Regions from separate parts of the Pseudarthrobacter sp. TE3704 genome, predicted to be linked through region 2. Evidence: riboswitches for the same ligand, from Rfam matches in the RefSeq annotation. Region 2 holds a riboswitch; each other region holds the start of a gene.
The links. Region 2 has a riboswitch for thiamine pyrophosphate ahead of ACZ9BC_RS10805 (ECF transporter S component). Riboswitches for the same ligand answer to the same signal wherever they lie in the genome.
Positions count from the first base shown of each region.

Region 1: linked by a shared signal. The riboswitch ahead of thiD (bifunctional hydroxymethylpyrimidine kinase/phosphomethylpyrimidine kinase) and the one ahead of ACZ9BC_RS10805 (ECF transporter S component) in region 2 are both predicted to bind thiamine pyrophosphate.
Region 3: linked by a shared signal. The riboswitch ahead of thiO (glycine oxidase ThiO) and the one ahead of ACZ9BC_RS10805 (ECF transporter S component) in region 2 are both predicted to bind thiamine pyrophosphate.

Region 1 is NZ_JBWCCJ010000002.1:507,360-514,823, forward strand. It holds gene obgE (GTPase ObgE) at 1-90, opposite strand, end outside; gene rpmA (50S ribosomal protein L27) at 208-471, opposite strand; gene rplU (50S ribosomal protein L21) at 532-840, opposite strand; gene thiD (bifunctional hydroxymethylpyrimidine kinase/phosphomethylpyrimidine kinase) at 1,139-2,659, opposite strand; TPP riboswitch at 2,667-2,764, opposite strand; gene ACZ9BC_RS06360 (Rne/Rng family ribonuclease) at 2,916-6,371, opposite strand; gene ACZ9BC_RS06365 (vitamin K epoxide reductase family protein) at 6,815-7,464, shown strand, end outside.
Region 2 is NZ_JBWCCJ010000003.1:652,460-659,923, forward strand. It holds gene ACZ9BC_RS10785 (UDP-N-acetylglucosamine 1-carboxyvinyltransferase) at 1-960, opposite strand, end outside; gene ACZ9BC_RS10790 (glycoside hydrolase family 25 domain-containing protein) at 1,139-1,972, shown strand; gene ACZ9BC_RS10795 (energy-coupling factor transporter transmembrane component T family protein) at 1,969-2,769, opposite strand; gene ACZ9BC_RS10800 (ABC transporter ATP-binding protein) at 2,766-4,319, opposite strand; gene ACZ9BC_RS10805 (ECF transporter S component) at 4,319-4,942, opposite strand; TPP riboswitch at 5,000-5,138, opposite strand; gene ACZ9BC_RS10810 (heme-degrading domain-containing protein) at 5,225-5,776, shown strand; gene ACZ9BC_RS10815 (hypothetical protein) at 5,773-5,979, shown strand; gene ACZ9BC_RS10820 (DUF4383 domain-containing protein) at 6,095-6,550, shown strand; gene ACZ9BC_RS10825 (iron-containing redox enzyme family protein) at 6,618-7,464, shown strand, end outside.
Region 3 is NZ_JBWCCJ010000004.1:112,925-120,388, forward strand. It holds gene moeB (molybdopterin-synthase adenylyltransferase MoeB) at 1-555, opposite strand, end outside; gene ACZ9BC_RS11575 (TetR/AcrR family transcriptional regulator) at 640-1,305, shown strand; gene ACZ9BC_RS11580 (DUF3107 domain-containing protein) at 1,356-1,580, shown strand; gene ACZ9BC_RS11585 (hypothetical protein) at 1,618-1,920, shown strand; gene ACZ9BC_RS11590 (4a-hydroxytetrahydrobiopterin dehydratase) at 2,016-2,354, opposite strand; gene ACZ9BC_RS11595 (thiazole synthase) at 2,401-3,216, opposite strand; gene thiS (sulfur carrier protein ThiS) at 3,221-3,457, opposite strand; gene thiO (glycine oxidase ThiO) at 3,454-4,791, opposite strand; TPP riboswitch at 4,784-4,902, opposite strand; gene thiE (thiamine phosphate synthase) at 4,930-5,664, shown strand; gene ACZ9BC_RS11615 (RNB domain-containing ribonuclease) at 5,742-7,223, shown strand.

The sequences.
Region 1 (7,464 bases), on a different contig from region 2:
CTTGAACTTCTCGCGGTGGACGGAGACGCACCCGTGGCCGCCGCTACCGCCGGATACGTGCAGTACTACCCGGTCTACAAAGCTGGCCACGTGGATCTCCTCAGTGCTGTGTTTCGAGACGCCCCAAGGCGCCAAATCGATTGTAATGCGGTTAAAAGAACAGTGGAGCGGGCCATCAGGCCCGCTCCACCGCTTTAGGATCTGTTGTTACTCTGCAGCTGCAGCAGCAACGATGTTGACGACGCGACGACCGCGGCGGGTACCGAATTCAACGGCTCCCGGGGTCAGTGCGAACAGGGTGTCGTCGCCGCCACGGCCAACGCCGGCGCCCGGGTGGAAGTGGGTGCCACGCTGGCGGACGATGATCTCGCCTGCGGATACTACCTGGCCGCCGAAGCGCTTGACGCCGAGGTACTGAGCGTTGGAGTCACGACCGTTGCGAGTGGAGCTCGCGCCCTTTTTATGTGCCATCTGAAATGCCTGCCTCTAAATTCTGGGGAATCTGCTGAAAAACCTGAACGTAACCGGTGGTTACTGAATGCCAGTGATCTTGACCTTGGTCAGTTCCTGACGGTGACCCTGGCGCTTCTTGTAACCGGTCTTGTTCTTGAACTTCTGGATGACAATCTTAGGACCGCGGAGGTCCTGGAGGATTTCAGCCGTGACAGTTACCTTGGCCAGGTCAGCAGCGGCGGAGGTGACCTTGTCACCGTCTACCAGGAGCAGTGCGGGCAGCTCAATGGTGCTGCCAGCTCCACCGGCGACGCGGTTCAGGGTAACGAAGTCTCCAACGGAAACCTTCTCTTGGCGGCCGCCTGCGCGGACAATCGCGTACACCACTTGGGAACTCACTTCTCTCGACGTTTATTACTAGATTTGCGTGCGGTACCCGGCGCTGAAGTGGCTGGGTTTCCGCTGTGCCTCAACGCCGTGGATTCCCCGGGGAAATCCGTGAGCTATCCCCGAAGGGGTCATAACCCAAGTGTTGGCGTAAGCACCGAAGAACTAGACTACGCTAATTTCGTCTTCGGCCGCAAATGAGGCTGGTTCCGGCGCGTTGGCTGTGATAGGAACCACAGGCCAACCAGGCGGCGGGACCGCGCCCCACCATCCTACCGGCAGAGCGCCCGCCTGCCGGTCAGGAGTGGAGGCGCGGCGCGTCGAAGAAGTCCACTTCCAGGCGGCAGGACTGCCGGAAGGCGGTGACCATCGCCGCCCGCTCGGTATCCGAGGCGTTCCGCCCGGCCCCGTCCACGATGGCGATGGCCTTGCGGGTTGCTTCGGCGAAATCTTCGTCCGCGTAGGTACGGAGCCAGTCAGCATAGGGGTGTGCTGCCGGTTCGCCCGCGGCGACAAACCGGGCGTGGAGTGTCTTGCCCACCTCGGCATACAACCAGAAGCAGGGCAGGACGGCGGCCGCGAGCACGGCATAACTGCCCGACGCCGATGCGGCCGTCAGGTGGTCCACGTAGGACTTGGTGACCGGGCCCAGCTCGGCCTGGACGGGGCGGGTGCTCAGCCAGGACCTGTGCAGCTCCGACTCCACTTCCAGGCACTGCCGCGCGGAGGCAGCCCAGAACACCTGCTCCGTTTCGGTGGGTGCCAGGGCGCTTGCCCGTGCCAGGACCCGGGAGTAACCGTTGAGGTAGATGGCGTCCTGGGCGAGGTAGTAGGCAAACTCCTTTTCGGGGAGGCTGCCGGAGGCCAGTCCACGGATGAAGTCCAGCCCGTAGATCGCTTTGAGGTCCTCGTCGGCTTCGGCCCGCAGCCGCGCGGCGAATCCTCCGGCGGGCGGGATGGGGCGCAGGTGGTGGAAATGGTGGACGGGCCCGTTCCCTGTTCCCACGTCCAGGCGTCCGGAGGCTTCCAGGGCCCCTGCCAGCCAGGGCTTCACTTCCCGCAGCGATGCCTCCCAGTCCCCCAGCCGCGCCTGCACAGTCGCCATCGCGGATGAGAGCGAACAGCCGGTGCCGTGACTGTTGGGGGTGGCCACCCGCTCCCCCGGCACCTGGATGACTTCTGCTCCCAGCAATCCGTTCATGTTGACCAGCGCGTCCGGGCATTCGGCCCCGGCCAGGTGTCCTCCCTTCACCAGCACGGTGGTCCCGGTGGCTGCCGCCAGGCGCTTCCCCTGATCGAGCGCGCCTTCCCAGGAATCCTGCGGGCTTTCGCCAACCAGCATGGCGAGTTCGGCCAGGTTGGGCGTGAGGAGATGGGCGAGCGGCAGCAGGTCGCGGAGCGCGGCCTCGGCTGATTCCTGCAGCAGCCGGTCGCCACTGGTGGCGACCATCACCGGGTCGAGGACCACGACGGCGGGACGCACCTTTTCGAGCCATTCCCGGACCGCCCCAATGACGGCGGCGTCCCCCAGCATGCCGATTTTCACGGCGTCGATGGTGATGTCGTCACTGATGGCGTCCAGCTGGCTGGCCAGGAAGGAAGCCGGCGGGACGTGGACGGCTTCCACGCCGCGGGTGTTCTGTGCGGTGAGGGCTGTGATGGCGGCCATGCCGTACCCGCCGTGCGCGGCAATACTTTTGAGGTCCGCCTGGATGCCTGCTCCACCGGAGGGGTCCGAACCCGCAATGGACAGGACACGGGGCAGGTCCCGGCCGGAATCCGGCAGGACAGGAGTGGACTGGAGAGCTTCCGCGGGCATTGCAAGAGTCGAAGACAAGAGACATCCCTTCGCCGGTACTAGCCGGACAGGTTCAACGGGTGTGGATCTCAGCCGGCCCTTCGCGCGGCACCCCGTGTCGGTTCCCCAGCCTAGCCGTTTTGCCGCCGCCGCACCGAAGGTGACGTGCCGCTGCTGTTGGCACCTGATCCGGGCCGAAACATTGTTAACCCCGGATGCCCGGAACCGGCCGTGAGGGCGGTTCCGGGCATCCGGGTTTTTGTTGTGCTGCCTGCGGTCAGAGCTCGGAAGCAGGAACTCCCACACCGAGGATGATCGGAGCCTCGGCCTGCTTGGCGCCTGCAGTGTCCGCACCGGAGGCCGCAGCCGGTTCCGGCGCCTTCGCGGCATGCGAGTGTCCTGCGCTGGCGGCCGGGACGCTCTCATGGTGCTGGACCGACGTTTCGTTGGCAGCACCCTGGGCACGGCTGGCGCTGCGGTTGCGCCGTGGCCTCCGCTGCCGTGACTGCTCCACGGTGTGGTCCGACCAGTCCTTCTCAACGGTGGCGGCGCCGGACGGCTGCCCGGCCTTGGCCGGTTCCGAAGCTACCGGTGCCGCAACTACCGGTGCCGAAACTACGGGTGCCGGAGCTGCCGGTGCCGAAACCGCAGCTTCCGGCTGTTCTGCCGGAGCCTCGGCAGCCGGAGCGGGCTCACCGAGGTGCGCAAAGGCTTCAGCGAGCCGGTCCAGGGTGAGGGCAGGCTGCGGCTGCTGTTCTTCCGCGTGCTCGACGAAGGGCAGGGCAACCTTCTCGCCGCCGAACGTCAGGACAGCGGCGGGACGGGAGGAGGCATCGGCGTCGTGCTTGTCCGCCTCGGCCGGCGCTGCCTGCTGGGCCGGCTGTGCCTGGCGGGCAGCCGCAACCTCATCGTCGTGCAGGTGGGCCGCGTGGGCTGCTGCAGCGATGTTGGCGAGCGCCAGCCGGGTTGCTTCCGCCTTGGCATGGCGTTCGGCGTCTGCCGGGTCCGGGTGGACGGTGTGCACGTGTACGGCTGCGGCCGCCGGGGCAACGTCAGGCTGCTGGCCGCCGCGTCCGCGCCGCCGCTTCCGGTCGGGACGGACGCCAGGCTGGGTGCTGTCGGTTCGCTGGCCTTCGTTGCGGTGTCCTTCAGCACGGGCTTCAGGCCGGCTGTCGGCACGCTGCACGTGGTGCTCGGCGGCAACGATGTTGGCGCGGCGGTGCTCCACGGGATCGTCGTGGGTGACCACGCCGCGCCCGGCGCACGCCTCACACTGCTCACCGAAGACCTCCAGGAGCCCGGTGCCCATGCGCTTGCGTGTCATCTGGACCAGCCCCAGCGAGGTGACCTCGGCAACCTGGTGCTTGGTACGGTCACGGCCCAGGCACTCCACCAGCCGGCGCAGCACCAGGTCCCGGTTGGACTCCAGGACCATGTCGATGAAGTCGATGACGATGATGCCGCCGATGTCGCGCAGCCGGAGCTGCCGTACAACTTCCTCGGCCGCTTCAAGGTTGTTCTTCGTGACGGTTTCTTCGAGGTTGCCGCCGCTGCCGGTGAACTTGCCGGTGTTGACGTCCACCACGGTCATGGCTTCGGTACGGTCGATGACCAGCGAACCGCCGGAGGGCAGGAACACCTTGCGTTCCAGGGCCTTGTGAATCTGCTCGTCGATCCGCCAGGCAGCAAAGATGTCCTGGTCCTTGGTCCACTTCTCGAGGCGGCCCACCAGGTCCGGGGCCACGTAGGTGACGTAGGCCTCAATGGTGTCCCAGGCTTCCTCGCCGGAAACGATCAGCTTGGAGAAGTCCTCGTTGAAGACGTCACGGACCACCTTGATGGTGAGGTCCGGTTCGCCATAAAGCAGTTCCGGTGCCAGGACCTTGGTGGAGGTGGACTGGCTTTCGATGCCTTCCCACTGGGCGCGCAGCCGGTTGATGTCGTGCGTCAACTCTTCCTCGGATGCTCCCTCGGCGGCTGTGCGCACAATGACGCCCGCGTGTTCCGGAAGGCGGTCCTTGAGGATGCGCTTGAGGCGGTTGCGTTCGACGTCGGGCAGCTTGCGGGAGATGCCGGTCATGGAGCCGCCGGGCACGTACACGAGGTAGCGGCCGGGCAGCGAGATCTGGCTGGTCAGGCGTGCACCCTTGTGGCCCACCGGGTCCTTGGTGACCTGAACCAGGACGGTGTCGCCGGACTTGAGGGCGTTTTCGATGCGGCGCTGCTTGCCTTCGAGGTTGACAGCCTCCCAGTTCACCTCGCCGGCGTACAGGACGGCGTTGCGGCCGCGTCCGATGTCAACGAAGGCAGCCTCCATGGAGGGCAGGACATTCTGGACCTTGCCCAGGTAGACGTTGCCGATCAGCGAATCCTGCTGCGTCTTGGACACGAAGTGTTCCGCCAGGACGCCGTCCTCGAGGACGGCAATCTGAATTCTGTCGTCGCGCTGCCGGACGATCATTTGCCGGTCAACGGATTCGCGGCGGGCCAGGAACTCGGCCTCGGTGATCACGGTGCGGCGGCGGCCGGTGTCGCGGGACTCGCGGCGGCGCTGCTTCTTCGCCTCCAGGCGGGTGGAACCCTTGACGCTGGTGACCCGGTTGCTGACGGCCGGTTCGGTGGCAACACGGGGCGCGCGGACGCGGGTCACGGTGTTGGGCGGGTCGTCATCCCCGCCGCCGGTCAGTTCCAGGTCCTGGTCGCCACGGCGGCGGCGACGGCGGCGGCGCGATGTGACGCCCTCTTCCAGCTGCCCGGCCTGCTCTTCGTCGGCATCCTCGGCCGTTTCGTCGTCGCCCTCGGCGCCTGCCTCTGCATCGCGGTCGTCAAGGCGGCCACGGTTCCGGCGGCCACGGCTGCGGCGCCGGCGGCGGCCGGCGGAATCCTCCGCGTCGCTTTCTTCGGCGTCGTCCTCTTCCGGCTCTTCGGTGGCTGCCGCAGCGGGGGCGGCGGGGCGCACCACCGTGCTGAGGTCCGGGGCCTGGAACAGCACGGACGTGGGGGAAGCAGGTTCCAGGAAGAGCGAGCCGAAGGGGCTGGGAGCAGTGCCGGTGGCGGCTGCGTTGCTTTCTTCCTCGGTTTGGGGTTGGGAGACGGCGGCTTCAGGCGTTGCGGCCGACGGCGTCTGGGCCACTTCCGGCGTTACGGCTGCCTCCGCCGGGGTAGCCGCTGCCGGGGTTGCCCCGGCAGGAGCGTCTACTGCTGCGGCAGTGCCCGGGGTTTCTGCCACCTCGCCGGCTGCGTCGGGGGCTTCCGGACCGGCGGAAACCGCTTCGGTGGCTGCTGCTTCGGGGGCTGCAGCTTCAGCCGGAACTTCAGTTTCCACCGCGGGTGCGGAAGTTTTGCGCGTGGCGACACGGCGGCGGCGGACCGGTTTGGTTTCGGCTTCCGCTTCGGGGGCAGTTGCGGACGGTGCACCCTCTTCGGCTGGGGCCGTAACGCCGGCAGTGGCACCGGTGTCCGTTGCTTCGTCGGCGAAGGCGGGAAGCGGTTCGTCAGCTTCCACTTTCTTGCGGGCCCGGGTACGCCGGGCCGGCGCCTTGGTTTCCGCGGCGGCAGCTTCAACGTTTTCAGCAGTGGCGCTTTCCGCGGGGGCGTCACCCACCGGCCTGTCTATGGCGTCCTCGACCTTCGGCGCAGCCTTCCGGCGCGTCCTGACGGCCTTCTTGGGTGCAACAGCGGACTCTTCAGCCGCGGCATCATCGTTAACGGCCAGTTCTTGTTCATTTTCCATATGCAGCAGCGCTCCTGCCCCTGACGTACCGCCACATCCGGCACCCATTGGGGCACATATTGTCAAAACCCGCAGGCGTTGACAGAAGTCAAGTGGATACTCCCAGGTTCGCACCGGCGGTGGGGTGCGGCAGCCCGTGGGAGCCGGTGGGATGTCCTGAAACCCGTTGTTCTGCGTTGCTACAACCAGGTGCCGCCCAATGGAGTCGCGGGAGTGTGCATCGGAAGCACTCCGAAGCCTGCCCTGCTCGTCATTGGCGGTCTTGAGAACAAGCCACCGGACCGGAGTCCGAATGTGGATCGGCTTCCAGCCACGTTTATTCTCTCATACCCGGACTAAATCACGGCGGAGGCGGGCCCCGTTCTCCTTTTGCCTGGGGATGGCTTCCAGCCGCCGGCGTTACAATCGGGCTAGGAGCACCGGACGAAAAGGACGCCACACCAATGCCCAGCATCTCCCCCGCCAGCGACACCCACGCCGCCGACCGGACCCTCGGCACGGACAGCACTCCCGCGTCCGTCCCCACCATGGCCCGCAACCGCCCCTTCGGCTGGCTGCTGGTGATCACCGGCGTGGTCGGCTGGCTCGCCTCCGGGACCCTGGTCCTGGAAAAACTCGCCGTGCTGCAGGACCCCAACCACACCACCGTGTGCGACGTGAACCCCTGGATCTCCTGCGGTGATGTCATGAAAACCTGGCAGAGCTCGCTGTTCGGCTTCCCCAACATGTTCATTGGCATTGTGGCGTTCGCCGTCATCATCACCGTGGGGATGGCGCTGCTGTCCGGGGCCACTTTTGCCCGCTGGTTCTGGGTGGGACTGCAGACAGGCGTCACGCTGGGCTTTGTCTTCGTGGTGTGGCTGTGGTCCCAGGCACTCTACGACATCCACATCCTGTGCCCGTTCTGCATGATCGTCTGGGCGGCCATGATTCCGCTGTTCGTCTGGGTGACCATCCGGAACATCACCGCGGGCGTCATTCCCGTCCCGACCGGTGCTGCCCGCGTCCTGGCTGACTCCGGCTGGATCATTACCGCGCTTCTTTACGTGGCCGTCATCGCCACCATCTTCTTCGCGTTCATCCAGGTGTTCGC
Region 2 (7,464 bases):
GACGATGCCGGCGGTGATGAGGCTCATGGCCTCGATGGGATCCTCGGACGGGAAGTATTCAATCTCGGCGTCGATCTGCGGGCGCCCGGCGATCTTCAAGGTGGTGGTGCCCACGCCCTCGATGGTCACCCCCAGCATCTCGAGGTAGAAGCAGAGATCCTGGACCATGTAGTTGGGGCTGGCGTTGCGGATGACGGTGGTGCCCTCGCGGTGGGCGGCCGCCATGATGGCGTTCTCGGTGACGGTATCCCCGCGCTCGGTCAGGACGAAGGAACGGTCCTGCCTGTCTGCGGACGGCGCCTGCACCGTGTAGAAGCCGGCGGTGGCTTCCACCGAAAGTCCGAACTGGCGCAGTGCCTGCATATGCGGCTCAACCGTACGCGTGCCGAGGTCGCAGCCTCCGGCGTAGGGAAGCCGGTACTCCTCCGACTCATCCAGCAGCGGACCCAGCAGCATGATCACGCTGCGCGTCCGGCGGGCGGCGTCAACATCCATGGCTTCCAGGTTCAAAACGGCCGGGCGGCGGAGCCGGAGGTCCGTGTCGTTGAGCCAGGTGCACTCCACGCCGATGCTGCTCAGCACCTCGACAATCCTGTTGACTTCCTCGATCCGGGCCAGGCGGCGGAGCACTGTTGTTCCCCTGTTGATCAGGCTTGCACAGAGCAGGGCGACGCCGGCATTCTTGCTGCTGTTCACGTCCACCGCGCCCGACAGGGTCCGTCCGCCCTCCACCCGAAGGTGCGTCATCTGCGGTTTGCCCACGTTGACGATGCTCCGGTCGAAGATGGCTTCCAGCCGCTGGATCATTTTCAGGCTCAGGTTCTGCTTCCCCTGCTCCATCCGTGCCACCGCACTCTGGCTGGTTCCGAGTTCGGCGGCCAGCTGGCCCTGGGTCCAGCCTTTCTCGTTGCGGGCGTCCCGCAGCATGGCGGCAACGTGTTCAGCGGTTTCCTGAGTCATGGAGCAAATATATCATCGATGAGTTATAGCTGGCGAAAAACGGGGGTATGGGCCGGATCAAACGACCAATTACCCGGTACATGCGATAGAAACCTGGCCCGGCCCGCGCCTTGTCCCATCCCACCGTCCGGAGGAAACTGGAGGGGAACTATCTTTTCGAGCACCTAACGGAGCCTACATGCCCCGGACGCCAGCCCCTCTGCCCGCCATCCGGCTTGCGTGGATGCTGGCAGCAGCTCTGATTCTGGTTTTTGCAGGTCCCGCGTCCGCCGTGCCGTCGCCGGGTGAGGGCAGCCAATCGCTCCTCGGCAACGACATCTCCTGGCCGCAGTGCAAAAAGGAACTGCCCAAGGGCCAGGCCTTCGGCATCGTGGGCGTCAACAACGGCCTGGCCAACAACACCAACCCGTGCCTGGAGGAGCAGCTCGAGTGGGCGGAGACGTCACCGGGCCTCCCGACCCAACCGGCCGTGTCGCTGTACGTCAACACTGCCAACCCCGGCAGCGCAGGATCCTGGTGGCCCGTCAGCGACGAGTACCCCATCGGGCGGCACGTCCACAACCCCTACGGACCCTGCGAAGAAGGGGACTACGGCACGGCCTGCGCCTACATGTACGGCTATGCCAAAGCCTACGACGACGCCTACATCCGCGGAATCAGCAACCCGGCAGACTATGTCTGGTGGCTGGACGTTGAGACTGAAAACACCTGGTCCAGCGACAAGGACGCCAACCGGGCTGTCCTGGAAGGCATGACGGACTTCTTCCACAGCATCGGGGTGGAGGGCGTGGGCCTCTACTCCACCGGCCTGCAGTGGGGCCGGATCGTGGGCAGCGTCAGCAGCTCCAGCAACCTCTACCCGCTGCCGAGCTGGCTGGCCGGCTCCCGCAACGCCTACCGGGCGGCGGGCGCTTGCTCAAAGGCTCCGCTAACGGGCGGCGGCAAGGTGGTCCTGACGCAGTTCGTGGCGCGGGGTTTCGACTACAACCATGCCTGCAAGCAGGAACCCTAGCTTCCCAGCCACACCATGTTCCACGTGCCCGCAGAGAGAGCCGCGGCAACGGCCAGGCCCGCCACGAGCAGGCCTCCCGCCAGCACCCAGGCGTCCAGGAGACTGTAGGTGGACTCGCGGGCCCACGTCCGGCTTCCGCCGCCGAAGCCCCGCGCTTCCATGGTGACAGCCAGCCGTGACGCCCGGCGGATCGCCTGCACCAGGAGGCCGAAGCTCTGCCCCAGCGTCGCTTTCACGCGCTGCACAATTGTGCCCCGCGAGCCCACGCCCCGGGCCCGGCGCGCCATGCCGATGGTCTGCCATTCCTCAGCCATCAGGCCCACCAACCGCATCGCGGCCAGCGTGCCCAGCACAAAACGGTGGGGCAACCGGGCCTTCTGCGCCAGTGCATCCGCGAGGTCGGTTGGATCCGTGCAGCTCATGAGCAGCACCGCCGGCAGGGCAATGGCCAGGCCCCGCAGCATGAACCCGATTCCCGTCTCCAGGGAACCCTCGCTCATGGTCCAGATGCCGACGTCGATCAGGGTCCGTCCGCTGTCCGCGGCAAGGATGGAGGTGCTCCAGCCGCCCACGGCAGCGGCGAGAATGAGCGGCCAGCCACGCTGCCACAGCAGCGTCAGGGTCAGGCCGGCAAGCGGAAACAGCAGGAACTCAAAAAACAGCGCCACCGAGGCCGAGACCCAGTCGATGGACAGTGCCAGCACCACCGTGATGAGGACGACGGCGGCCACTTTGCTTAGGGGGTTGGCGCGGGTGAGGAGGGCTTGGTTGCCACGCAGGTTCAGCTGCTGCCTCATGGTGCCACCCGTTCCGCTGCAGCCATCCGCAGCTCCGTCCCGCCCAGCGCGGCGGTGAACTCGGCATCGTGGGTCACCGACACCACTGCGGTGCCCGCGTCCAGCAGTTCGGAGAGGAAGGACGCCAGTTCCGCCCACGTGTTCGCATCCTGGCCGAACGTCGGCTCGTCCAGCACCAGGACCTGCGGGCTCGCTGCAAGGACCGTAGCCACGGAGAGCCGCCGTTTCTCCCCGCCGGAAAGTGTGTACGGGTTGGCGTCCACCAGCGCGGTGAGCCGCAGCCGTTCCAGCAGTTCGTCAACGCGTTCCTCGCCGTGCCCCAGGTGCCGGGGCCCGAACAGCAGTTCATCGAGCACATTGCCGGTAACGAACTGGTGCTCGGGTTCCTGGAACACCGTGCCCACCCGCTCGATCAGCTGCTCGGCTTTCCACTTGTAGGGGTCGATTCCCGCTCCCCGGCTCAGGTCGGTGGTGGCGGAAACCTTGCCGGCGACCGGCTCCAGGAGCCCCGCGAGGGTCAGGGCAAAGGTGGATTTTCCCGCACCGTTGGGTCCCACCACTGCCAGTGCCTGGCCGGCCCGCACCTGCGCGGTGATGTCTTCCTGCACCGGGACTGGCGGGATCCTGCGGAACCCGCTGCGGCGCGGACGTTCCCGGGACACTGCCAGCTTTTCGGCGGCGAGCAGGAGATTTCCCGTCCCGGCGGCCGGCACGGCAGCACGGGCACGGGTGGCGGGCACATAACCGGGCACCCATACCCCGGCGGCCATCAGCATGGTCCGCGCGTCACTCAGTACCTGGTCGGGAGGGCCGTCCAGCAGTACCGCAGGATCAGAGGCCGAGCCGGGCTGCAGGACCACAATCCGGTCCACCAGGTCCTTCCAGACCGCCACCCGGTGCTCCACCACCACCAGCGTTGCGCCGGTCTTGTCCAGGCACCGGGCCACGGCGTCGCGGACCTCCAGCACACCCGCCGGGTCCAGGTTGGCGGTGGGCTCATCCAAAAGGATCAGCCCGGGCCGCATCGCAAGGATGCCCGCCAGCGCGAGGCGCTGCTTTTGGCCGCCGGACAGGGCCGACGTCGGATGGTCCAGCGGCAGGTGGGACAGGCCGACGTCGTCAAGCGCCTCGTGCACGCGGGTCCAGATCGCGTCACGGGGCACGGCAAGGTTTTCGGCGCCGAAGGCGACGTCGTCGCCTACGCGGGAGAGGACAACCTGTGTTTCGGGGTCCTGCTGCATCAGCCCGGCATGGCCGCGCTGCCCGCGGGGGGACGCACCGCCGACGAGCAGCGAACCCGACTCGTCCGAATCGCCCGCCTCGCCGTCGTCGTTCACGTCGCCCAGAACCCCGGCAAGGGCATGCAGGAGGGTGGATTTGCCCGCACCGGAAGGACCGAGCAGGAGCACCCGCTCCCCCGGCGCGATGTCGAGGTCAAGGCTGTGGACCGCAGGCTTGGGGCGGCCGGCATGCCGCCACCCCCAGCCGCGGGCCGTGACGGCCGCCGGCCGCATAGCTCCGGGCCCGGCCTGGTGCGAAGGTGCCTGCATCAGGAGAGGACGGGCTCCGTGGCTGCCTTGCGCGAGGCGAAGGAGCTCAGCACGCCGGTCTTCGCTAGAGCCCGGGTAGCGATCCAGGACAGCGCACCGGCAATGACCGCACCGGAAATCGCGGTGAAGATGATGTAGGCCAGCTTGTCACCGCCCGAGTAGGCGATGTTCCAGCCCCACGGCGCGAAAGAGTCATTCAGGCCGCAGAAGAGTCCCGCCGCCGCGCCTGCCAGCAGGGCAACGGGCAGGTTGAACTTTTTGTACACGAAGATGGCGAAGATGATCTCCGCGCCGAGGCCCTGGACGAAGCCGGAGAACAGCACGGAGGCGCCGTACTGCGATCCCATCAGGAGCTCACCGGTGGCTGCGACGGTTTCGCAGAACAATGCCGCGCCGGGCTTGCGGATGATGAGCATGCCCAGCACCGCCGGGATCATCCAGCCGCCGGCGATCAGGCCGGTCAGGGGCGGGTAAACGGCGTTCATCGGCGCGGAAACCGCGGCCGCACCCTGGGACCAGGCCCAGAAGATGACGCCGCCGGCGATGGCGATCAGGGCCGCCACCACGATGTCCACGACGCGCCAGGACTTGCTGGTGGTCTTCTTGATTGCTGCAGTGCTCATGTGATCCTCCTGGGAAACAGGAGGGGAAAGCACGGCAAGCGGCTACTGCCGTTGCCGGACTTCGAGAACTCGACTCCCTTGCGCCGGTACTAACCGGATCAGGTTCGAGGGTCTGCGGCTGTCCGCACTCTCAGCGCCCACCTGCGGTTCCCGGCCTTGGCCAGTGCCCGACGGCGGCGCTCCCCTGTCGTTAAGTAATGCTCTGAACGGAATAATGCTTAGGTAGAACTGCCCTGCTGGGCGGAGTCCAGTTTACACCGGGACAGGGGTAGATTGTGGGCCATGACTGCTAATCAGCCGCATGTGACCGACTTCGATCCGGACTCTGACGCCGCGCAGCCGGAGGGATCGCTGCAGGCCCTCATCGGCCGCATCGAGGGGGAGATCCATGAGCTCCAGTTCCCCGGCTTCTCCCTGGACGACTCGCTGAACCTTGGACTTCTCCTTGTGGAACTGGGAAAGGAGCGCGGCCTGCCCATCGCGATCGACATCACCAAGGGCGATCAGGTCCTGTTCCATGTGGCCCTGCCCGGCGCCACCCCGGACAACGAACACTGGATCCGGGCGAAGCAGCGCACCGCCGCCCGGTATGAGGTTCCCTCACTGCTGGTGGGGCTTCGCGGCCGGCTCCGGGGCGGCCGGATCGAGGACCAGGGCTGGTTCGACCAAACCCTGTACGCCGCGCACGGCGGGTCCTTCCCGGTCTATGTTTCCGGTGTGGGCGCGGTGGCCACCGTCACCGTTTCCGGGCTCCCGCAAATGCAGGACCATGACCTGGTGGTGGAGGCTATGCGTGAGGTGCTGCGCCCGGCAGGGGCAGACGGCCCGGCATGACCGGCAGGCCCGCAGACAATGCCGTCCGGGCGGCACTGGACAAAGCCGAGGACGAGATGATCTTCATCGGCCCGGACCATCCCTACTATCCCCTGCTGGCCGACCTGGTGTCCGCCGTCGGCAAGGCATGGCAACAGGGGTACGAGCAGGGCCGAAGCGGCGGGCAGCACCCCAACCCCTACACCTGGACCGGCCCGGCGTAAGAAAAGGACGGAACGGGGAAGGTTCCGTATCCCTCAACGCAGAAACAAAGCCTGCTTAGCTTTTATTAGTAATCATGCTTACTATATTGTTTCAGGCGTGAGAGGAGTACAGGACATGGCAGTCAGCATTCGCCCACCGGGCGTCCGAACCGCCCTGCAGTGGTCTGCCGTTGCCGCCGGCGCCGTATTCCTGCTCGTTGGCATCCTGGGATTCGTTCCCGGCGTTACCCGCAACTATGATTCCCTCGGTTTCGCAGGGCCCGGTTCAGGCGCCCTGCTGCTGGGTGTGTTCCAGGTATCCATTCTCCATAACCTTGTCCACTGCCTCTTCGGCGCCGCCGGCCTGCTCATGGCGCGGACCCACCGCCAGGCCAGGAACTTCTTCACCTACGGCGGGGTCATCTACCTGGTGCTCTGGCTGTATGGCCTCCTCATCGGAGACAACACGCCGGCAAACTTCATCCCGGAGAACGGTGCGGACAACTGGCTGCACCTCGTCCTGGGCCTGGCCATGATCGCCCTGGCCATCATGCTGTCCCCGCGCACTCCCGCCGCCAGCCGCGGCAACTGACCTTTCCTGACTGGCCGTCAATGCAGACGGTACCGCACCGGCACACCGCCCGAACCCAAGGAGCACCATGAAACTTCCGGAACCGAGAGGCCCCATCAGCAGCGCCCTGTTGGGGGTTTTGGCAGGACACCCGGGCAGCGCCGGCGAGTCCCTTTCCGGGATGCGCCAACTGGTCGACGGGAAGCTGGCGGGGGTTACGGACATCATCGGCGATGATGATGTCCAGCTCGCGCTTTTCTGCCTGTACGAGCTGCATTACTCCGGCCTGGAAGGTGTGCCGGACGAGTGGGAGTGGGAGCCCGGGCTGATCCAGGTGCGGCAAATGCTGGAGAAGCCCTTCGAGGAAGCCCTGCGCCTCGCCGCCCGGGAGGCCGGCGGGGATCTGGACCTTCCGGCCGGCTCCGACCTGACCAGCGACGCAGTTGCCGACGTCCTGTTCGGCCTGGCGGCCCGGGACACCGGCCCCAGCGTCTCCCGCTTCGTGGCAAAGAAGGCAAGCCTCGGGCAGCTCAAGGAGTTCCTGATCCACAAATCCATCTACCAGCTCAAGGAAGCGGACCCCCACACCTGGGCCATCCCGCGGCTGAGCGGCCGGGCGAAAGCCGCCCTGGTGGAAATCCAGGCAGACGAGTACGGCGGCGGTCGGCCGGACCGGATGCACAGCGCACTGTTCGCCCGGACCATGCGCGGCCTGGGGATGGACGACCACTACGGTGCGTACGTGAACGCCGTCCCGGCCATCTCCCTGGCCGCCGTGAACCTGATGTCCCTCTGCGGACTGAACCGGCGGCTCCGCGGCGCCATCACCGGGCACCTGGCCATCTATGAAATGACGTCCTCCCAGCCCAACCGCCTGTACGGCAACGGCTTCCGCCGGCACGGTTTCGATGCGGACGTCACCCACTATTTCGACG
Region 3 (7,464 bases), on a different contig from region 2:
CCAGAAAACGCTGACCTGGCCGTCGAACCGGAAGATTGAACCCCACACGTAGGGCTTGCCGAGGATGGCGGCGGCGTCGTTCACCAGGTAGCGGGTGGCAAAGTTGTCCGCCCCGTCAAGGATCAAGTCGTACCCGGCGAACAGCTCCAGGGCGTTGGAGGCGTCCAGGCGCACGTCGTGGAGCCGGACATCCACCAACGGGTTCAGCGCGGCAATCGCATCCCGCGCCGACTCGATCTTCGGCTTGCCGACGTCGGCCACGCCGTGAATGACCTGGCGCTGCAGGTTGCTGAGGTCCACCGTGTCGTCATCGATGATCCCGATTGTTCCGACGCCCGCTGCGGCGAGGTACAGCAGGGCCGGCGATCCGAGCCCGCCGGCGCCGATTACCAGGACCCTGGCGTTCTTGAGCCGACGCTGCCCCAGGGTACCGATCTCGGGAATAATGAGATGCCGCGAGTAGCGTTCCACCTCGGCGGGGGTGAGCTCACCTGCCGGTTCCACCAACGGATCCAGCGAAACAGTTGAAATATTTGCGGTGAAAGTCGAAGCCATACTTCAATGTAGGCCCCGGGATACCGCCCGGTCATATTACCCCGCAGTAAAGTGGAGGTAACTGCAATGGAAAGAAGGACAACCGTGGTCCCTGAAGCACGGGCTGAACGCCCGCCCGCCGCCGAACCGCAAACCTCCCCGCGTCCAGCAGGCCAGCGCTCCGCCCGGCTTCCCCGCGATGAGCGGCGCGCCCAGTTCCTTTCCGCCGCGCAGGAAGTCTTCGTAGCCAACGGCTACCACGGCGCCGCGATGGACGAGATCGCCGAAACGGCCCACGTCAGCAAACCGGTCCTGTACCAGCACTTCCCCTCCAAACGCGAGCTTTACCTTGCACTGCTGGAAAGCCACCTTGCGTCCCTGACCGAGCTGATGCTGGGCGCATTGGACTCCACCACGGACAACAAGGAGCGCGTGAAGGCCGTCATGCGCGCCTACTTCCGCTTTATTGCCAACGATGACCAGGCCCACCGGCTCGTGTTCGAGTCGGACCTCATCAATGATCCGGATGTCAGTTCACGCCTGGAGACCTTCAACCGGACCTTCGCCGACGCCATTGCCCGCGTCATTGCCGGGGACACCAAACTCCCCCACCTCGAGGCGGAGCTTTTGGGGCGCGGACTCGCCGGGATGGCGCAGGTCAGTGCCCGCTACTGGCTCGAAACCGACGGTAACCTTGACCTCGATGTGGCCAGTGACCTCATCTACCGTTTAGCTTGGCGCGGAATCTCTCGCTTCCCCAAAGAGTCCTAGACTACAAATAAGACATCACCAACGAACTTTGACTGGCTGGGAGGCCCCCTGTGGAAATTAAGATCGGCGTTCAGAATGTTGGCCGCGAGATTGTGCTCGAATCGGCACAGGACGCAGACACGGTGGCCAAGGTTGTGGGCGAAGCCATCAACGCCGGCAGCGAGCTGCGCCTGACGGATGACAAGGGACGCCTGATCATTGTTCCCGGAAATGCCCTGGCTTATGTGGAAATCGGCGCCGAAGAGGTCCGCCGCGTGGGGTTCGGCCAGTTCTAGCCCAGGCCCGCGCTGCCGCGAATCCCGAGGAGATCCGTTGCTTTCCCTGACCATCGTTGTGCTCGCCACCGTCGCCGCAGGTTTTATTGTCTGGGCGAATGACAGGCGGCATGCCAAGTACGGCGCCGGCCTGCCCGCCGGCGTAGCCGTGGGTGCAGGGGCCCTCACGTGGATCATCCTCATGGCCGCCGGCTTCGGCTACCGGCCTGGGCTGACCTGGCTTCCATGGGTCCTGCCCATCGCGCTGGGGGCTGCGGCCGCCGTCGTGGCTATTCTTTACCTGGGCCGCAGCCGCGCCCGGCAGGACACCCTCCGGCTTACCGCGATCCTTCGGCGCTGAGCGCCGGTTTCTGTTGCACCTTAAGTAAGTGGCCGCTGTCCCGTTGGGACGGCGGCCACTTGCTTAACGGCACAGCTGCTTGATGGCGCGGCTGCCTAATGGTCCGGCACGTATTTCGAAGGCTCGGCCACAGCCCCGGACGCTGCCGCGGCGTCGCTTGCCCCGGCGGCCGCAGTGAGGTCCCGCCTAGTCACCTGCCCTCCGGCGTCGTGGGAGGTGTACCGGATGAAGACGCGGTTGTAGCGCCAGTCGAGGTCCGGATGGTGGTTTTGTTCCTCGGCAAGGCGTCCGACGGCGGCAATCACCTCGAGTGCGGCAGCCGCCGTCGGCGTCTTGAAGACGGTGACCAGGCCGCCGTCGCTGAAACGCCAGTCCGGCAGTCCGGTGAGTGCTTCGTCGATGCGTTCCCGGGGAAGGGCGTCTTTGGCGGCCACTGCTGCTCCTTGCATCAGGGCGCCGGCCGGTCCGAAGGAGCAGGCCCTACAGGAACTCGGCCCGGCCCTCCATCGCCGACGACGCCAGCGCGTGCTCGCGGCGCGGTATCCGACCGGCCGCTTTCGCCAGCCTACCGGCGATGACAGCGTGTTTGAAGGCCTCCCCCATCATCGCCGGGTTCTGCGCCCGGGTCACCGCGGTGGCCAGCAGCACGGCGTCGCAGCCAAGCTCCATGGCAAGGGCGGCATCCGACGCCGTGCCGATGCCTGCATCGAGCACCACCGGGACGGAGGCGCGGGACACGATGAGCTCGATGTTGTGCGGGTTCAGGATCCCCAGCCCGGTGCCGATGGGTGATCCCAGGGGCATGACCGCGGTGGCTCCCAGGTTTTCCAGGCGAAGCGCCAGGACCGGATCGTCGTTGGTGTACGCGAACACCTTGAACCCGCGGTTAACCAGCTGTTCGGTGGCGTCCACCAGTTCCACGGCGTCCGGGAGGAGGGTGTGCTCATCTGCGATGACCTCAAGCTTCACCCAGTCGGTTTCCAGTGCCTCGCGGGCCAGTTCGGCGGTGAGGACCGCATCACGGGCCGTGAAACAGCCGGCGGTGTTGGGGAGGACCCGGATGCCGTGGTCTACGAGCAGCTGGAAAAGCGAGCCCGTTTCGGCCGTCGAATAGCGGCGCATTGCCACGGTGGTCAGTGCTGTCCCGGACGCCAGGAGCGCGGCTCCGAGGCCGTCCAGGCTTGGGGCGCCGCCGGTGCCCATGATGAGCCGCGATGCCAGGGGTACGCCGTCGATGACCAGTGTGTCGTCCATGCCGGAGGCGCCGGCCGGTGTGATGGTGGTGGTTTCGGTCATGGTCTCAGCCTCCCTGCACTGCCGTGACGAGCTCGACGTCGTCACCGTCGGCGAGCGCTGTTGCGAACCATTGGCTGCGGGGTACTACCTGCGCGTTGTGCGCCACCGCCACGCCGAGTTTGCCGCCGTCGCGGGCCTGGCCGTCAGCGGCGAGGGGGCGGCCGGTGACCTGGCTGACGAGCATGGTGATGGAGGCCCCGTCAGCCACCGTATGTTGTTGTCCGTTCAGGGTGATGTTCATGCTGTCTCCTTGATGTTGAAGATGGTGGCGGCCGGTTCGCCGCCGGAAAACCGCCCCGGGTTGAACGGTTGCCAGCGGACGTCCGCCGTGCCGTCCAGAAGGTCCCGGCAGATGGCCGCCGCTGCGGGGGCCAGGAGGACGCCGTGCCGGAAGAATCCGGTGGCAATGATCAGTCCCGCAACGTGTGCGGACTCCCCGGCTGCCGGATCGCCGGCCAGTGGCACCCGTCCCAGCAGCGGGGCGTTGTCCGGGGTGCCGGGCCGCGCCCGTGCCGTGCATTCCAACAGCTCGAGTTCGGCGACGGCGGGCACCAGGACCTGGGCATCGCGGAGGAGCTGGTAGACCCCGCCTGCCGATACGGCGCCCGCTGCGGCGCGGGCACCGGCCGCAGGTGCGTTATGTGTTGCGGCAAGGGCGTCCTCACGCTGGGTGGCTCCGATCACCACCGTCCCGTCCTGCCGCGGGACGATATACACGGGGACGCCGTGGACCAGCCCGCGGACGGTTGAGGTCACCAGCGGCTGGAGCTGCCGGGGCACTGCCAGGCGCAGGATATCCCCATACACCGGCCGCAGCGGCAGCTGCAGGCCGTCGGGCAGCCCCGCCAGGGCTGCAGCATCCAGGCCGTTGGCAACGATCGTTTCGCGGGCCAGGACCGTGCCGCCGCCCGCGAGCCGGGCCCCGGCCACTGCCCCGTCCGCCCAGACCAGCCCGGCGGCCCGGTCCGGCACGGCGTAGCCGTCGATGGCCCCCGCCACGTCTGTTCCATTACTTTCGACGGCGGGGCAATGCGCGGCGAGCGCGCGCCGCAGGCAGGACACCAGGCGCCGGGGATCCACCTGGTGGTCCGCGGGAGTGTCCAGTGCGCAGGCGATGGCAGGGCTGAGCAGCGGTTCCCGGCGCCGGGCCTCCCGGACAGTCAAAGGCTCCACGGACAGGCCGCTGGCCTGCTGCACCCCGCGCAAATCCATGAGGGCGCGGCGATCGGCGGCATCGGCACCCACGGCGAGCGTCGGCGTCGTGAGGTACCCGGGACTTTCGCCAGAAGCGGCGGCCAGTTCCGCGGCAAAGCCCGGCCACCGGGCGGAGGAGGCAAGCATGAGCTCCAGGAGGTCCTCCTCCTGGTAGTGCAGCTCGCTCACCGGGGCCAGCATTCCGGCGGCCGCCCAACTGGCCCCGGCTCCTGGCGCGTCATCGATCAGCACGACGGACCGCCCGGAACGCCTCGCCTCCCAGGCGATGGCATGCCCAACCACTCCGCCGCCGATCACGGCCACGTCGGCACGGATTGTGCCCGACGGAGCCCCGGGCGGGGCAACGTTTGGGGTGCTCATGTGTCTCCTTCCCTACGCCGGCATTAACCGGATCAGGTCAAGCGGTCGGCTCTGACGCCCTCTCAGCCCGGCGCTTTATGACAGCTGCCGCGGGCTCCCGCAGTACGAGGCCAGTGTAGAGGAACTAGGCTTGCAGCCATGAATGTGTCCCAGTCCCCTGCCCCCGCTGCCGCAGTCCCCGCAGCCGATGCCTTCACCCACGCCGAAGGCACTGCCGGCCTGAACAGCGCCCGCCTCTACCTCTGCACTGATGCCCGCCGGGACCGCGGGGACTTCGGGCAGTTCGTGGATGCTGCCTTTGCCGGCGGCGTGGACATCATCCAGTTGCGGGACAAGGCCATCGAGGCGGCGGAGGAGCTGGAGCTGCTGGCGGTTTTGAAGGAAGCGGCGCAGCGCCATGGCCGGCTGTGGGCTGTGAATGACCGGGCGGACATCGCCGTGTTGTCCGGTGCGCCGGTGTTCCACATCGGTCAGAAGGACCTTCCGTTGGATGCAGCCCGCACCCTGCTCAACGGCAACGCCGCCATCGGGCTATCCAGCCATGCCCCCGGGCAGGTGGACGCCGCCCTCGCTGCCGCAGCCGGACCGTCCGCGCTTGACTACTTCTGCGTCGGACCCGTCTGGGCCACGCCCACCAAACCCGGCAGGGCCGCCGTCGGGCTGGACCTCGTGAAGTACGCCGCCGCAGCCTCGGCCGACGCCGGGAACGGGGTGCCCTGGTTCGCCATCGGCGGCATCGACCACTCCAACGTGGACCAGGTTGTGGAAGCAGGAGCGAGCCGCATCGTTGTGGTGCGTGCCATCACGGAAGCTGATGACCCTGCCGCCGCTGCTGCCGCCCTTGTCGCTGCCTTGGACGGGGCCACACCCTAAGGCTGCCGCAACACGACGCAGCCCGCGCGGCGTCAATGCCATGCAAAACCGGGGCTCTTCGGGCTAGGCTGATTTTCGTGTCACATCATCGGCTGGCTCCCAACGTCCACGAGCACAACAATGCCCTCGAGGAAGCCCTGGGTGCGCTGCGGACCGAACTGGAACTGCCCGGCCCATACCCCATACACGCAGTCAGGGATGCCGAAGCCGCCGTCGCGGCCTTGCAGCTGCCGGCCTATGACCTGACCGGCATCGAATTCATCACCATCGATCCGGCATCGTCCACGGATTTGGACCAGGCCCTGTTCATCGAGGCCGACGGCGACGGGTACCACGTGCTGTACGCCATCGCCGATGTTCCCTCCTTCGTGACACCCGGCGGGCCCCTGGACGCCGAAACACGGCGGCGCGGCCAGACGTTTTATGCCCCGGACGGCCGGATTCCGCTGCATCCGGAAGTCATCAGCGAGGGAGCCGGGAGCCTGCTGCCGGGGCAGGACTGTTCCGCCTTTGTCTGGGATTTCCGGCTGGACAGCGCCGCCGAAGTCACCTCCGTCGCCGTGAAGCGGGCCCGCATGCGCAGCCGGGCCAAGCTCAGCTACAAGGGGGCGCAGGCTGAACTGGATTCGGGCAACGCATCCCCCGTCCTCCAGCTGCTCAAAGAGGTTGGCCTCAAGCGCGTGGAGCTGGAACGTGCCCGTGAAGGTGCCAGCCTGAACATGCCGGAACAGGAGATCGTCCAGCTTCCCGATGGCGGCTACCGCATCGCCGCCGCCCCGCAGCTTCCCGTGGAGGACTGGAACGCGCAGATTTCGCTGATGACCGGCATGGCCGCGGCGCAGCTCATGCTGGCCGGCAGAGTGGGTATCCTGCGCACCATGCCCGCGCCGGATGAGCGCTCCCTCAACCACTTCCGCCTGCAGACCGAAGTGCTGGGCAAACCATGGGACGGGGAGGTCAGCTACGGCGAATACCTGCGCACCCTGGACCCCACCGATCCCCGGCAGCTGGCCATCATGCATTCGGCGGGAATGCTGTTCAGGGGCGCCTCCTACACCGCCTTTGACGGTGTGGTCCCGGAAGACGCGGTGCAGTCGGCCATCGGTGCCGCCTACGCCCACACCACCGCTCCGCTGCGCCGGCTGGTGGACCGCTTCGTGCTGGTGATCTGCGAGGCCCTGAGCAACGGCGGCAACGTTCCCGCATGGGCCCGGGAGGCGCTGCCGTCGCTGCCGGACATCATGGCAGGCTCCGACCAACTGGCGTCCCGGATGGAGCGCATGGCCCTGGACACTGTGGAGGCGGCGCTGCTGGTCAACCACATCGGCCAGGAATTCGACGCAATCGTCATTTCCGGGTCCAAGCCGCAAAACGGAAACGGAAAAAACGGGAACGGCAGGAACGGGAACGGCAACGGCGGCTCCGGAATCATCCAGGTGTCCGAGCCCGCGGTGACCGCCCGCTGCGCCGGCGAACTGGAATCCGGCACCAAGGTGCTTGTGCGCCTGGTTTCCTCCGATATTGCCACCCGCGAGGTCCATTTCGAACTGGTGCAGTAGTCCCCTGTGGACAGCACGCTTGAGGCGCGGCAGGGCCGAAACCGGGATTTAGGCGGTGTACGGCTAGACTGGAGAAGTAGATATGGATGCCCGGTCGTTGATTTCCTTGATTTGAAACCAACAAGCCCGCCCCTACGCGATCTTGAGATTTGCCCGCTGGTCACCAGTGCCAGCATATAGATAGCCCGCGATCGGCTTCCACTGGAATTGCTTGCGCGCCCGAGCGTGCTCCGGATCAGCC